DNA from 4 places in the Streptomyces rishiriensis genome. Region 4 is predicted to be linked to each of the others. Evidence: riboswitches for the same ligand, from Rfam matches in the RefSeq annotation. Region 4 holds a riboswitch; each other region holds the start of a gene.

Region 1 (3,200 bases), 530 kb from region 4:
GGCCAGGCCCTCACGGTCGGAGAACTCCAGGGACTCCCGCAGGCGCTCGGGCGAGATGTTCGAGGCGGCGATGTGCCGTACCTTGCCCGCCCTCACCAGCTCGTCGAGCGCGCCGACGATCTCCTCGACGGGCACCTCGGGCTTGTCGAAGTGCGTGTAGTAGAGGTCGATGTGGTCGGTGCCCAGACGGCGGAGCGAGGCGTCGGCGGCGGCCTTGATGTTGTCGGCGGACAGGCCGCGGAATTCGGGGTGCTGGCTCACCTTGGTGGCGATCACGACGTCGTCGCGGTTGCCCCGGGCCTTCAGCCAGCTGCCGATGATGGTCTCGGACTCACCACCGCTGTTGCCCTCGACCCAGGACGAGTAGGAGTCGGCGGTGTCGACGAAGTTCCCGCCGGCGGCCGCGTAGGCGTCGAGTACGGCGAAGGAGGCCGCCTCGTCGGCGGTCCAGCCGAAGACGTTGCCGCCGAGGGAGAGCGGGAAGACCTCGAGGTCGGAGGAGCCGAGTGTGCGAAGAGACGTCATGCTCGGTCTCAACGGAAGCCGACGGTCCGCCCATTCCGCGCGTGACGCGAAGAACATGTGAACAGCACAGCCGAACGGGGTGCCCGGCACAGCGGATCAGCCCCAGCGGATTGGCACGGACCGGCAGCCCCGACGCGGAGGGCGTCAGGGCTGCGGGGTGCATCAGGGGTGTCCGGACGGGCGGCTCAGGGGTTGAGGCCCTTGCCGCGCAGCCAGGCCGCCGGGTCGATGCCGTCGGCGCTGCCGCCCGGGTGGACCTCGAGGTGGAGGTGGGCCCCGGTGACGTTCCCGGTCGCGCCCACCCGGCCGATCACATCACCGGTGGCGACCTTCTGGCCGACGCTGACGCTGATCGACGACTGGTGGCAGAACCACAGCTCGGTGCCGTCGTCCAGGGTCAGGATGGTGCGGTAGCCGTAGGAACCGGCCCAGCCGGCCTCGGTGATGGTGCCGCTGTGGACGGCCTTGATGAGGGTGCCCGTCGGCGCGGCGAAGTCGAGACCCGTGTGGTAGCCGGAGGACCAGAGGGAACCGGCCTGGCCGAAGGTCGAGGTGATGGTGTACGAGGAGGTCGGCAGCGTGTACTGCTTGGCCAGTTCGGCCAGGCGCGCGGCCTCGGCCTTCGCGGCGGCTTCCTCGGCGGCCTTCTTCTTCGCGGCGGCGGCCTTGGCCTCCGCCTCCTTCTCGGCCTTGGCGGCGGCGTCGGCCTCGGCCTCGGCCGCTGCGGCGAGTGCCTTGACCTCGACCTGGGACTGCTGCGACTCGGCCTGCGCCATGATCCGGCTGCGCAGCGCCTCGCCGGCGTCGGCGGCGCTCTCCTCGGTGTCCAGGGCGGCTTCGGAGCCGAAGCCGGCGAGGGCCGGCGCGGCTTCCTGGACGGGCTCGTCGTCGTCGGAGATGAGCGAACCGACGTTGGGCAGGTCCGGCATCGAGATGGAGACCGGGGCCTTGCCGGTGTTGGCGCTGGCCATGCCACCCGCGCTGACGGCGGCGATGACGCCGACACCGAGGACGGTGGAGCTGCGGGCGAATCCGCCGCCGCGCTGCTTGGCGACGCGGTGCTTGCCGCGTACCGGGCGAGTGGACTCCGCGGTGGGGTTCCACTCCTCCCAAGGTCCCTCGTCGGTGCGATAGCCGCCGTAGCCGAAGGTGTCGGTGGACGGCTGGCTGGGCGCGTACGGGGCCTCGGGGGCAGGCGGGTTGGACGCCACGCGGGCGCACTCCTTTCCTTCCGTCGCCTACCGGGTTAGCTGACGGGTTCGGAGCGGGAAGGTCTCCTACGCGCGTATACCGGTCGTGGACTCTGCGAGTTCACGACGGCTTCCGCGTGATTCACCCCAAGGTGGTGGTTCCCCGGTTCCCTTGCGGGATTCGGCACGTGCCGCACGGAGCCGACTCTGGTGCCGGCTGGGACGACCGCGCTGCGTTATCGAACGTTAATAGACCCGGGGGTGGGTTTCCAAGCCGTTCCTCTTGATCAACATCATTCCCGGCCTGGACTTTTAGGCCACCAGCGGTGAAAAACGGGCGAGTTGACCGCCCCCCGCCATGCCCCGTAAACGCCCCGTCAGTCATAGGAGTGGTGATGGTAACTCAGTTGTAATGCGCAGGGCGGTCGCCCGGTCACCGGCAGTAAGGGGATGGGATGCGCGACGAAAACACCGAAGGCCGGAACCCTTTCGGATTCCGGCCTTCGGTTCATCAGTAGCGGGGACAGGATTTGAACCTGCGACCTCTGGGTTATGAGCCCAGCGAGCTACCGAGCTGCTCCACCCCGCGGCGATGAACACAACTGTACGCCATCGGCGGGGCAGAAAGCACATCGGTTGATCACCGGGGCCCCGGCGGCCTCAGAGGAGGTGGCGGTTCGGCTCCTTCGCCCGCTCCTCGTACTCCGGAAGCACGAGGACGTCGACGCCCCGGCCCGCCAGCAGACCGGTTCCGTCCGCGTCCGTGACGAAGGTGTCCGGCTCGCGCCAGGCCGTGACCACCCGGCCCACTCCGGCGTCGAGGATGAGGCGGGCACAGGGCGCCGGGCGGGAGGATCGGCGGGCGCACGGTTCGAGGCTGCTGTAGACGGTGGCCGCGGGCAGCCGGGGATCGGCGGGGTCGAGCTTCGCGAGGGCGGCCTCCTCGGCGTGCACGACCGGGTCGCCGGCCTCGCGGGAGTGGCCGCGCGCCAGCTCCGTGCCGTCGGCGGCCACGATCACGGCGCCGACGCTGAAGGCGGTCTCCGACGGCGGACAGTCGGCCGCGAGGGCGCAGGCCAGGGCCAGCCAGTGCCGGTCGGCCGCGGCGGGCAGCGGTCCCGTGCCGGGTGCGGTGGGCTCGTAGCGGTTCAGGACGACGTCCTCGATACGCCGGGACTCCACCAGGCGCAGCCGTCCGCCCTGGTAGCCGCCGGGCCCGAAGAGGCGGGGCGCGGACGGGTCGCCCACGAAGAGCGGGGCGAGGACGAGCTGGAGCTCGTCGGCGAGGCCCTGCCGGAGCAGCTGGGTGTGGACGGTGCCGCCGCCCTCGACCATGAGCCGCCGTACGCCGCGGACGTCGTGGAGGTGTTCGAGGAGGCGGCGCCAGTCCACTTCGGGGCCGAGCGGGACGGCGTCCGCGGCGATGCCCAGCGCACGGATCCGGTCGGCGCCCTTCTCCGTCGTGTACACGATCTTCTCGCCGCC
Region 2 (3,200 bases), 3.6 Mb from region 4:
CGGACGAAAGCGGACGGAGTTCCGCAATCAGCTCGTACTGAACCTCGCGCGCGAGGACGTCCAGGAGTACCTCTGGGAGCAGCTCCACGGCCTCCTCTCCAGCGCGCCCGTGGACTATGTGAAGTGGGACTTCAACCGCTGCTTCACCGACGCCGGGTGGCCGGACGACCCCTACCCGCAGCGTCTCTGGGTGGACCACGTCCGGGCCCTGTACGCGCTGGTGGACCGGTTGCGGGCGGCTCACCCCGGGGTCGCCTTCGAGTCCTGCTCCGGGGGTGGCGGGCGCATCGATCTCGGGATCATGAGCCGCACCGACCAGGTGTGGACCTCCGACAACACCGATCCGCTCGACCGGCTCGACATCCAGCACGGCTTCAGCCAGATCCACCCCGCCCGGGTCATGGCGGCGTGGGTCACCGACAGCCCCAACACCCAGCTCAACGGCCGGGTCAGCACCCTGCGCTTCCGGTTCGTGAGTGCCATGGCCGGCGTGCTCGGCGTCGGCGGGGACCTCTCCGAGTGGAGCGAGGAAGAGCTCGCCGAGGCGCGCCGGTGGGTGGACCTCTACAAGGAGATCCGGTCCCTTGTGCAGCAGGGCGACCTCTACCGGCTGCGGCCCCCGGCGGGCGGACTGAGCGCCGTCCAGTACGTGCGCGGTGACGACAGCGTCGTCCTCGCCTGGCTCCAGGCACAGCGGTTCGGGGAGCCCGTACCGCCGCTGCGGCTGCGCGGACTCGACCCGACGGCATCGTACGAATGCCGTGAAACGGGCGAAGTCCACCGGGGGGCGGTCCTGCTGCATCACGGGCTGCGCGCCGACCTCCGGGGCGACCTTGATGCGACGGTTATCCGCCTGCGTCGTATCTGAGGTTTCTGTCCGAATTGGTTCCTTCGTTCCAACTCGCTCTGGAATAAAGGAACCTGGAGAGCTGTCACGTGAGCAGCGTCATATCCGTGACCCTGCGTGGCTCGTCATGCCCACGTAATTCGCGCCCTTTGCAAGGGGGCTTGGCGCGAAGCGGGCTCTTCGCGTCACGCCGTGTGACCGGGAATTCTCACAAGGGATCAAGAGAAAGGAGTCGACAGCGCAACCTCTGCTTGTCCCTGTGCGTCCTGGTCGCTTACGTTCCACACCAATCCGGACGGACGCCGAATCCTGCCACCGCCCGGAGCCCGCACACTCACCCGTACCTGGCAGGAGCGGGGGACCCACAGGTACAACCGCCTGTTCCGGTCTCCGGAACAGGCTTTGGGGTAAAGCCGCGCCTCGGCGCGGCCGGGCATCTCCAGCCCGCACCCGACAGCTCACCTCGCAGGCGCCGGAGAGGAATTCGCCATGCCCGCGAAGGGTAAGCACCGCCGTCCGAAGACCCAGCGCTTCGCCCGTTCCATCGCCGTCGCCGGAACGGGCGGCGCCGCGCTCGCCCTTCCGCTCATAGGCGCCGCCGGCGCCCACGCGGCCCCCGCTCAGTCCGTCGCCCAGTCGGCTTCCCAGACCGTTGCGGAGAAGGCCGTGCAGTCGGTGCCGGTGGCGCAGAAGACGGCCACCGCCACGACCGCCGAGTCCTACACCGTGCGCTCCGGCGACTACCTGTCGAAGATCGCCGACGAGCAGAACGTCAGCGGCGGCTGGCAGAGGCTGTACCAGGACAACCGTCAGGCCGTCGGCAGCGACCCGTCGCTGATCCACCCGGGGCTGAAGCTCTCGATCGGCAAGAAGGCCGCGACCGGCAGCACCGGTTCGTCCTCCGGCTCGTCGTCCTCGTCCTCCTCGTCGAAGTCGAAGGCGTCCGGAACCAAGTCGTCGTCCTCTTCCTCCTCTTCGTCCGGTTCGTCCTCCTCGAAGGCGGTCACCCAGGCCGCCGAGAGCGGCACCGGCACCTCCAGCGGTTACACGCTGCCGGTGGCGGGCGCCACCGTCGGCACGGCGTACCACACGGCCGGCAGCATGTGGTCCAGCGGCTACCACACCGGCACCGACTTCGTCGTCCCGACCGGCACCACCCTCAAGGCCGTGGGCGCCGGCACCGTCGTCTCCGCGGGCTGGGACGGCGCGTACGGCAACCAGGTCGTCGTCAAGCTCGCCGACGGCTACTACGCCCAGTACGCCCACCTGTCCCAGCTCTCCGTCTCGGCAGGCCAGACCGTGACCGCGGGCCAGCAGGTCGGCCTCTCCGGTGCGACCGGCAACGTGACCGGTCCGCACCTGCACTTCGAGATCCGCACCACGCCGGACTACGGCTCCGACGTCGACCCGATCGCGTACCTCCGCGCGCACGGCGTCTCCGTCGGCTGACCCCTCCGACTGCGACGACCTCCCGCCTGACACGCGGCCGAAGGCCGGACCCTGATCCCCCGGGTTCGGCCTTCGGCATGCCCGGGGAGGGGCGGGGCGATGTTGGAGTTTGCGCGTTCATGATCGTTCTATTGCGTTCGTGTGGCATCCCTTCGTGTTCCGTCGACAGGCGGGACAGAGTGGGGCCACAGTGATCTCCGTCAGTGAGCAAGCGCTTTCTACAGCTCTTCGGAGGTCCTGTGTCCGGCGTCGACCGACGCATCGTCATCAAGGGCGCCGCGGCCGCGGCCGCCGTCACCGCCGTCACCCTGCTGGCCGGGCTCGTCTCCGCGCCCGCCGGGCACGCCACCGGCATCCCGCGCCGGATCGTCGAGAACCTCGACCGCGGCCTGGTCGCCACTCCCTCCGGCGGAGGGACCTTCCTCAGCTGGCGGCTGCTCGGCACGGAATACGCCCGGCACGGCGACGCCCTCGCCTTCAACGTCTACAAGAACGGACGCCGGCTCAACCGGGATCCGATACGCAAGTCGACGACCTATCAGGACGACAGCCCGGGGACGGGGACGTACACCGTCCGCGCCGTCGTCGACGGGCGGGTGCAGAAACCGAGTCCGGCGGCTCTGCGCTTCACCGACGGCTACGCCGAGATCCCGCTGGCCGGCGCCGACGGCTACACCGTGCAGCACGCCTGGCCGGGTGACCTCGACGGCGACGGACGCTACGAGCTCGTCGTCAGCCGACTGTCCGGAACTCGTGACAGGCCCGACCTGCTGGAGGCCTACACGCTCACCGGTGAGCGCCTGTGGCGGGTCGATCTGGGCCCCGGCTCGTACACCCAGGTCGGCGGGAACGGCGCCAACGACCCCGCGCCCGCCGCGATCAGCGGTTCCACCGCGATCGGCGG
Region 3 (3,200 bases), 1.4 Mb from region 4:
TCGATAGGTCTCTGCCATCACTCAAGTCAGCGTATCCGGTCACGTTTCGATCACCGATAGCCCCCACGTCCCGCGGGCTCGAATGGGCTCGCCCGGGAGGTCTCCAGGAGGCGCCCGAGAGGTGCCCCGCAGGCCAGGCCCGGTCGGATCACGCCCGAAATGTTTTCGATCAGCTCATATGAGCGGACATGAAGAGAGTTTCCGGGAAGTGGAGATTCATGTCCTCGGACGGGCCGCCGGCCGCTCCGAAACGTCCGCGCACCCCTTTTGCGCGTGACGACGATCACGCGTTTCTTCTCAGGTTCCCCCCGCGACCCGTCGAGCGCGACGGCAGGCGCGCCCCTCACCCCTCCCCCTCCTCCAGCCCCCCTCCGCCTTTCCTCCAGCCTCCCCCCACTCCCCTTCCACCCCCTCCCCCCTTCCCCACCCCCTCTCGCCGCCTCCGATCCCCTCCCCTTCTCGTCCACCTCCCTCCCCCCTCTGCGCGATCCGTCGTCGCCCCGTCGTCGACCCGCCGTCGACCCGCCGTCGACCCGCCGTCGACCCGCCGTCGAACCGGCGCCGGGTCGCCATCGAACCGGCGTCGGCCCGCCACCGATTCGGCACTGATTCACCATCGGTCTATTAATAGGGAGTTGGGGCGAATGCCCGATTCGCCGCTCTTGTGGATGCTGGTGAGTTGGCTCACTCCCCGCGAAGATCCGGTCTACCCTCACCCTTCACCGATTCTCCGCACGCCTTAAGCAAGTTGAAGGTTTGCACCCACAAAGGATCAAGCACCCCATAGGCCACAGACCAAGGTCAATAGGGGTGATCTGTGAATCCGGTACTTGTTCCGGACATGTGCTCTCGCATACGTTCCCGGCCTGTCGGGCGGAACGCCGAATCCTGCCGCCGCTCGCACACCCACCGATACCGCTCGGCAGGAGCGGGGGAACCAGGTAAGTCGCCGAAACGGACTTTCCGTACGTCTTGGATACACAAGACGTTTCGGGCAGGCCTTACGGCTAGGGGTCAAGCCGCGTCCGTCAGGACGCGACCGGGCAGCTCCCGCCCGAACCCGACAGCTCACCTCGCAGGCGCCGGAGAGGAAATTCGTCATGCCCGCTGCCGCTCAGCCGCGCCGCAACCGTTTCGTCCGCACGCTCGCCGTCGCCGCCACCGGCGCGGCCGTGCTCGCCCTTCCCGTCCTCGGGGCGACCACCGCCTCCGCGGCGACCCCGGCCGTCTCCACCGCCACCAGCCTCGGCTACGCCAACAACCTCGACGGCTGGATCCGCGCCTCCCTCCAGGTCATGGGGCAGCACGGCATCCCGGGGACGTACAACGGCATCTACCGCAACGTCATCCGCGAGTCCTCCGGCAACCCCAACGCCATCAACCTCTGGGACTCCAACGCGGCCGCGGGCATCCCGTCCAAGGGGCTGCTCCAGGTCATCGACCCGACCTTCCGCGCCTACCACGTCAACGGGACGTCGTGGGACTCGTACGACCCGGTCGCGAACATCACCGCCGCCTGCAACTACGCGGCCGCGCGCTACGGCTCGATCGACAACGTGTTCGGCGCGTACTGACCGTCCCGCCGACCGGTCACCGGTCCCGGCAGCCGGTGCCGCTACCCGACACCCGGCAGCCGGTGCCGCTACCCGACGCCCGGTAGCCGGTGCCGGTAGCCGGTTACGGAAACAGTCTTTCGAGGACGACGGCCACGCCGTCGTCCTCGTTCGACGTCGTGACCTCGTCGGCCACCGCCTTGAGTTCCGGGTGGGCGTTGGCCATGGCGACGCCTCGCGCCGCCCAGTCGAACATCGGGATGTCGTTGGGCATGTCCCCGAAGGCGACGGTGTCCTCGGGCCGCAGCCCCAGGTGTTCGGCGGCCAGGGCCAGACCCGTCGCCTTGGTGATCCCGCAGGGCTGGAGTTCGACCGTGCCCGGCCCCGACATGGTGACGGTGGCCAGGGAGCCGACCACCGAGCGGGCCGTCGACGCCAACTCGTCGTCGGACAACGTCGGATGGCGCAGCAGTACCTTGCTGATCGGCTCGCACCACAGATCGTCGCGTCGATCGACCCGCAGGGCGGGCAACGTCGGGTGGGGCATCCGGTAGCCCGGCTCGATGAGCGTCAGCCCGTCGACCCCGTCCTGGTCGACGGCCGCGTACAGCTGCCCGACCTCCGCCTCGATCTTGCCGAGCGCGGTCTCGGCCAGCTCCCGGTCCAGGGTGACCGACCACAGCAGACGGTCCGCGCCGGCGTCGTACAACTGCGCCCCCTGCCCGCACACCGCGAGCCCCCTGCTGTGCAGCCGGTCGAGCAGCGGGCGCACCCGGGGCGCGGGCCGTCCGGTCACCACCAGGTGGCGTGCGCCGGCGCTCGCCACCCGCGCGAGCGCGTCGAGCGACCGGTCGGAGAAGGTGTCGTCGCCGCGGAGCAGCGTCCCGTCCAGGTCGGTGGCGATGAGGGAGTACGCGGTGCGCGCGGCATATGCGGTGGGTGCGGCCATGATCAGAGAATACGGATCCCGGGGTCCCCGGGTTCGACGCGAACCGGACGACGTCGAAGTCCTGTCCGGTTCTGCCAACTCCCCTTGTGTGCCTGGCTCACGACTGGCTGCCGACCGACTCAATGGAACGGCTTTCTGACACCTCGCCGGGTAGTGGACGGTTAAAGGCCTCTGCACCGGTTGGCAGCAACATGTGACGCTACCTACCGCGATGCCCGGGTGGAGCGGTACCGTCCAGGTGTCCAGGGGGGACTTGATCGGGGGGTCGGGTTGAGCAGTGGGCGCATTCGTGTGCTGGGGCCGCAGGATCTCGGCGAGGGGGAGAGGGAGCGGTGGCGCGCGCTGCGTGCCGCGTCCGGGCTTCCGCGGAACCCGTTCATGGAACCGGAGTTCACCGACGCCGTGGGCTTGGTGAGGCCACGCTCGCGGGTGGCGGTGGTGTACGAGGGGCGGGAGCCGGTCGGCTTTCCTGCCCCACGAGCGGGGCCGGCTCGGACAGGGGCAGGCCCTCGCGTACGGCGTCTCGGACGCGCAGGGCGCGGTGCTGGCCCCGGGTCTCGGACTGAAGGCGGCCGAACTGATGCGGGCGTGCGCCCTGTCGAGCTTCGCCTTCGACAACCTGGAGGCGGGGCAGGGGCTGTTCACCCCGCACGCGGCGGCGGAGTACGCCTCTTATGTCATCGACGTGGAAAAAGGTT
Region 4 (3,200 bases):
CGGAGAAGGACTCCGCGCCGATCGGGGCGATCATGAACTCCTGGATGTCCACGTTGGAGTCGGCGTGCGAACCGCCGTTCAGGATGTTCATCATCGGCACCGGCAGCAGGTGCGCGTTGGGGCCGCCCAGGTAGCGGAACAGCGGCAGGTCGCTGGCCTCGGAGGCGGCGTGGGCGACGGCGAGCGAGACGCCGAGGATGGCGTTGGCGCCGAGCGAGCCCTTGTTGTCGGTGGCGTCCAGGTCGAACATGGCCTGGTCGATCAGGCGCTGCTCGGTGGCGTCGTAACCGACGAGCTCCGGGCCGATCTGCTCGATGACCGCGAGGACGGCCTTCTCGACACCCTTGCCGTGGTAGCGGTTGGGGTCACCGTCGCGCAGCTCGATGGCCTCGAAGGCACCGGTGGAGGCGCCGGACGGAACGGCGGCACGACCCGTGCTGCCGTCGTCGAGGCCGACCTCGACCTCGACCGTGGGGTTGCCTCGGGAGTCCAGGATTTCCCGGGCTACGACGACGTCGATGGACGGCACGAGCATCTCCTTCTTGGGATGTGACGCTGGTTGTGCGGGGCCCAGGGGCCTTGACGAGCCCTTGCTGAGCCTTGCGACTAGAGCCTAACCGCCCCGGGGCCGTCGGCAGCCGACCGACCGTCCCGTGGACAGACAGACGGTACCTATTGTTTCCGCCCGGAACAAAGGGGGTGGCCGAGAAAGGCCCCCAGGAAGTGTCGAACGGGCAAAGAGAAACCCCGCTCCGGTGCGTACGGGGGAACACGCACCGGAGCGGGGAGCCCGTGGGGACGGGGGGTGACCCTCACGAGGTCTTCAGTGTGCCGACCTCGGATGTGAGGGCGCTGTGGCTTCTCTGGCAGCCAGGTGTCACTCCGGGTGCGGCGGCGCCTCGGGCGCCGGGTCACCTCGGGCGACGTGTCACTTCAGGTGCAGCTGCTGGCCCGGGTAGATCAGGTCGGCGTCGACGACGATGTCCTTGTTCAGCTCGAACAGCTTCGCCCAGCCGCCCTTGACCTTGTGCTTCTCGGCGATGGAGCTGAGGGTGTCGCCCTTGACGACCTTGTACTCACCGTCGCCCTTCTTGACCTTCTTGCCGGTCGGGGTGGTGACCGTCTTGGAGGCGGCCGGGCGGTCGGTCGAGCGGGAGGCGCTCTGCTCCTCGGTCGAGCGGCTGCTGGTGCTGCCGCTGTTCGACGAGCTGGACGAGCTGGAGGAGCCGGAGCCCGAGGAGTCGGCGGCGGAGCCGTTGTAGGCGGCGCCGGACAGGCCGGTGCCGCAGACCGGCCAGGCGCCCTTGCCCTGACCCGCGAGGACCTTCTCGCCGATGGCTATCTGCTGGGACTTGGAGGCCTGGTCGGCGGTGGAGGCGTAGGCGGTGCCGCCGTACGCGGCCCAGGTGGACGCCGAGAACTGGAGGCCGCCGTAGTAACCGTTGCCGGTGTTGATGGACCAGTTGCCGCCGGACTCGCACTGGGCGACCGCGTCCCACTCGGAGGAGGTGGCGGCGGAGGCGTTGCCGGCCGCCATCAGCGGGGCGGCGATGGCGACACCGGTGACGCCGGCGAGCGCGGCGACGCGGGTGGCCTTGGACGGACGGCGGTGCTTGCCCTTCGCGGAAAACAGCATGGTGGATCCCCTCACCGACGCCTGCGAGGTGAGCTGTCGGGTTCGGGCCGTGTGAGTTGCCCGGCCACTCCTCGCCCACCGGAGCGCTGCTCCGTGGGAGGTGTGGCTTCACCCCCAGCCGTTCCGGTCAACCGACCGGCGCGGCACTTACCTTGGGTCCCCCGCTCCTGCCTGCGGCGCTTGACGCGACGACTGTTCCCGGGGCGTCGCTGGCAGGATTCGGCGTTGCGACGGCCGGGGCCCGGGTTGCCGAGCGGCCTCGACCGTAGACACGCGATCGGCCGAATTTCAAAGACGATCAGGGCTTCTGAGACTCATCCCACACTTTCACCAAACCGGACATTCGGCGCGAAGCGTGACGTGAACTCCCGCTGTTTTTCTTGGGCTTTGCGCCCTATTCCACCCCTGTGTCGAGGGTCTGACCGGCGGCGATGTTGCTCGGGTCGACGCCGATGAGGTCCCTGTTCTCGGCATAGAGGGCGCGCCATCCGCCGTCGAGGCCAAGGGAGTCGGCGATGGACGCGAGGGAGTCGCCCTCCTGGACGACGTAGGTGGCCGCGGCATGCCGGCCGGCGGAGGCGGTGGTGGTGCCCTCCACGCCGGAGTCGGTCGCGCTCTCGGTCGCGGCCTCGTCCGCGGTGGCGCCGCGATGCTTGCCGGAGCCGAGGGAACCGGTGTCGACGAGGCTCCAAGAGCCCTCGGTCTGGCCTGAATTGTCCGAGTCGTCCGCTCCCGGGGCCGCCGTGGGCGAGGCGTCGGCCGTGGAGCCGTCGCCGCTGCCGCCGGAATCCCCGGACGTGCCGGAGTCATCCGCGGCGGCGGAGGAAGAGGACGAAGGGGAGGAAGCGGACGCCGAGGGCGAACTGGCGGAATCGCCGGACGAGTCGGACGATCCGGTGGAGGAGTCGTCGGCCGAGGAGCCCGAGGAGCCCGAGGATCCGGACAGCCCCCGGGACAGGTCGGACAATCCGGAGGACCCAGATGAGTCGGACGAGCCGGATGAGTCGGACGAGCCGTCCGCCACGCCGGTGTCCACGCTCAGCGCACCGTTCGCCTGGGTGAGCCCGGAGGTCAGCCCGCAGGTGCCCCACGCGCCGATCCCGTCGGCCGCGAGCACCTTCTGCGCCACGGCGATCTGCTGGCTGCGGCTGGCCAGGTCGGGGCTCGCCGCGTAGTCGAGGCCGCCGTACGCCTCCCAGTCCTTCTGGGTGAGGCTCAGGCCGCCGTACTCGCCGCCGCCCTCGTCGGCGCTCCACGAGCCGCCGGTCTCGCACTGCGCCACCTTGTCCCACACCGTGCCGTCGGCCGCGCTCGCGCCGGACGCGGCGAGCAGCGGGATGGCGATGGCGGAGCCCGTCACTCCGGCCGCGACGAGGAGGGCCGGGGCCTGGCGGGGGCGACGGTGACGACCGTTCCCGGAGAGCATGCGAAGGGCCTTTCTCTGGACAGCACTGACCGGCGCGGCGGGTAGGACCGATGCTCCGCGCTGACGAGTGAACGTATCGGCAGACGATCACTTGTCACAAGTTAATGCCGCGCAGATCACGTGAAGATCACAGACTTG

Evidence for each region. A riboswitch is a leader RNA that binds a small molecule or an ion and turns the genes downstream of it on or off. The one in region 4 is predicted to bind cyclic di-AMP.
Region 1: another riboswitch for cyclic di-AMP. It lies ahead of QF030_RS20610 (M23 family metallopeptidase); the one in region 4 lies ahead of QF030_RS18260 (LysM peptidoglycan-binding domain-containing protein).
Region 2: another riboswitch for cyclic di-AMP. It lies ahead of QF030_RS34190 (M23 family metallopeptidase); the one in region 4 lies ahead of QF030_RS18260 (LysM peptidoglycan-binding domain-containing protein).
Region 3: another riboswitch for cyclic di-AMP. It lies ahead of QF030_RS24780 (transglycosylase SLT domain-containing protein); the one in region 4 lies ahead of QF030_RS18260 (LysM peptidoglycan-binding domain-containing protein).

The regions. Positions count from the first base shown of each region.
Region 1 is NZ_JAUSWV010000002.1:4,092,420-4,095,619, forward strand. It holds gene QF030_RS20605 (aldo/keto reductase) at 1-525, opposite strand, end outside; gene QF030_RS20610 (M23 family metallopeptidase) at 711-1,736, opposite strand; cyclic di-AMP (ydaO/yuaA leader) riboswitch at 1,746-1,912, opposite strand; tRNA gene QF030_RS20615 (tRNA-Met) at 2,231-2,304, opposite strand; gene QF030_RS20620 (dihydrofolate reductase family protein) at 2,376-3,200, opposite strand, start outside.
Region 2 is NZ_JAUSWV010000002.1:7,162,443-7,165,642, forward strand. It holds gene QF030_RS34185 (alpha-galactosidase) at 1-868, shown strand, start outside; cyclic di-AMP (ydaO/yuaA leader) riboswitch at 1,173-1,332, shown strand; gene QF030_RS34190 (M23 family metallopeptidase) at 1,337-2,296, shown strand; gene QF030_RS34195 (rhamnogalacturonan lyase family protein) at 2,536-3,200, shown strand, end outside.
Region 3 is NZ_JAUSWV010000002.1:5,004,603-5,007,802, reverse strand. It holds cyclic di-AMP (ydaO/yuaA leader) riboswitch at 898-1,097, shown strand; gene QF030_RS24780 (transglycosylase SLT domain-containing protein) at 1,101-1,574, shown strand; gene QF030_RS24775 (HAD family hydrolase) at 1,678-2,502, opposite strand; partial or broken gene QF030_RS24770 (GNAT family N-acetyltransferase) at 2,794-3,200, shown strand, end outside.
Region 4 is NZ_JAUSWV010000002.1:3,562,911-3,566,110, forward strand. It holds gene eno (phosphopyruvate hydratase) at 1-535, opposite strand, end outside; gene QF030_RS18260 (LysM peptidoglycan-binding domain-containing protein) at 929-1,636, opposite strand; cyclic di-AMP (ydaO/yuaA leader) riboswitch at 1,640-1,825, opposite strand; gene QF030_RS18265 (LysM peptidoglycan-binding domain-containing protein) at 2,031-3,062, opposite strand.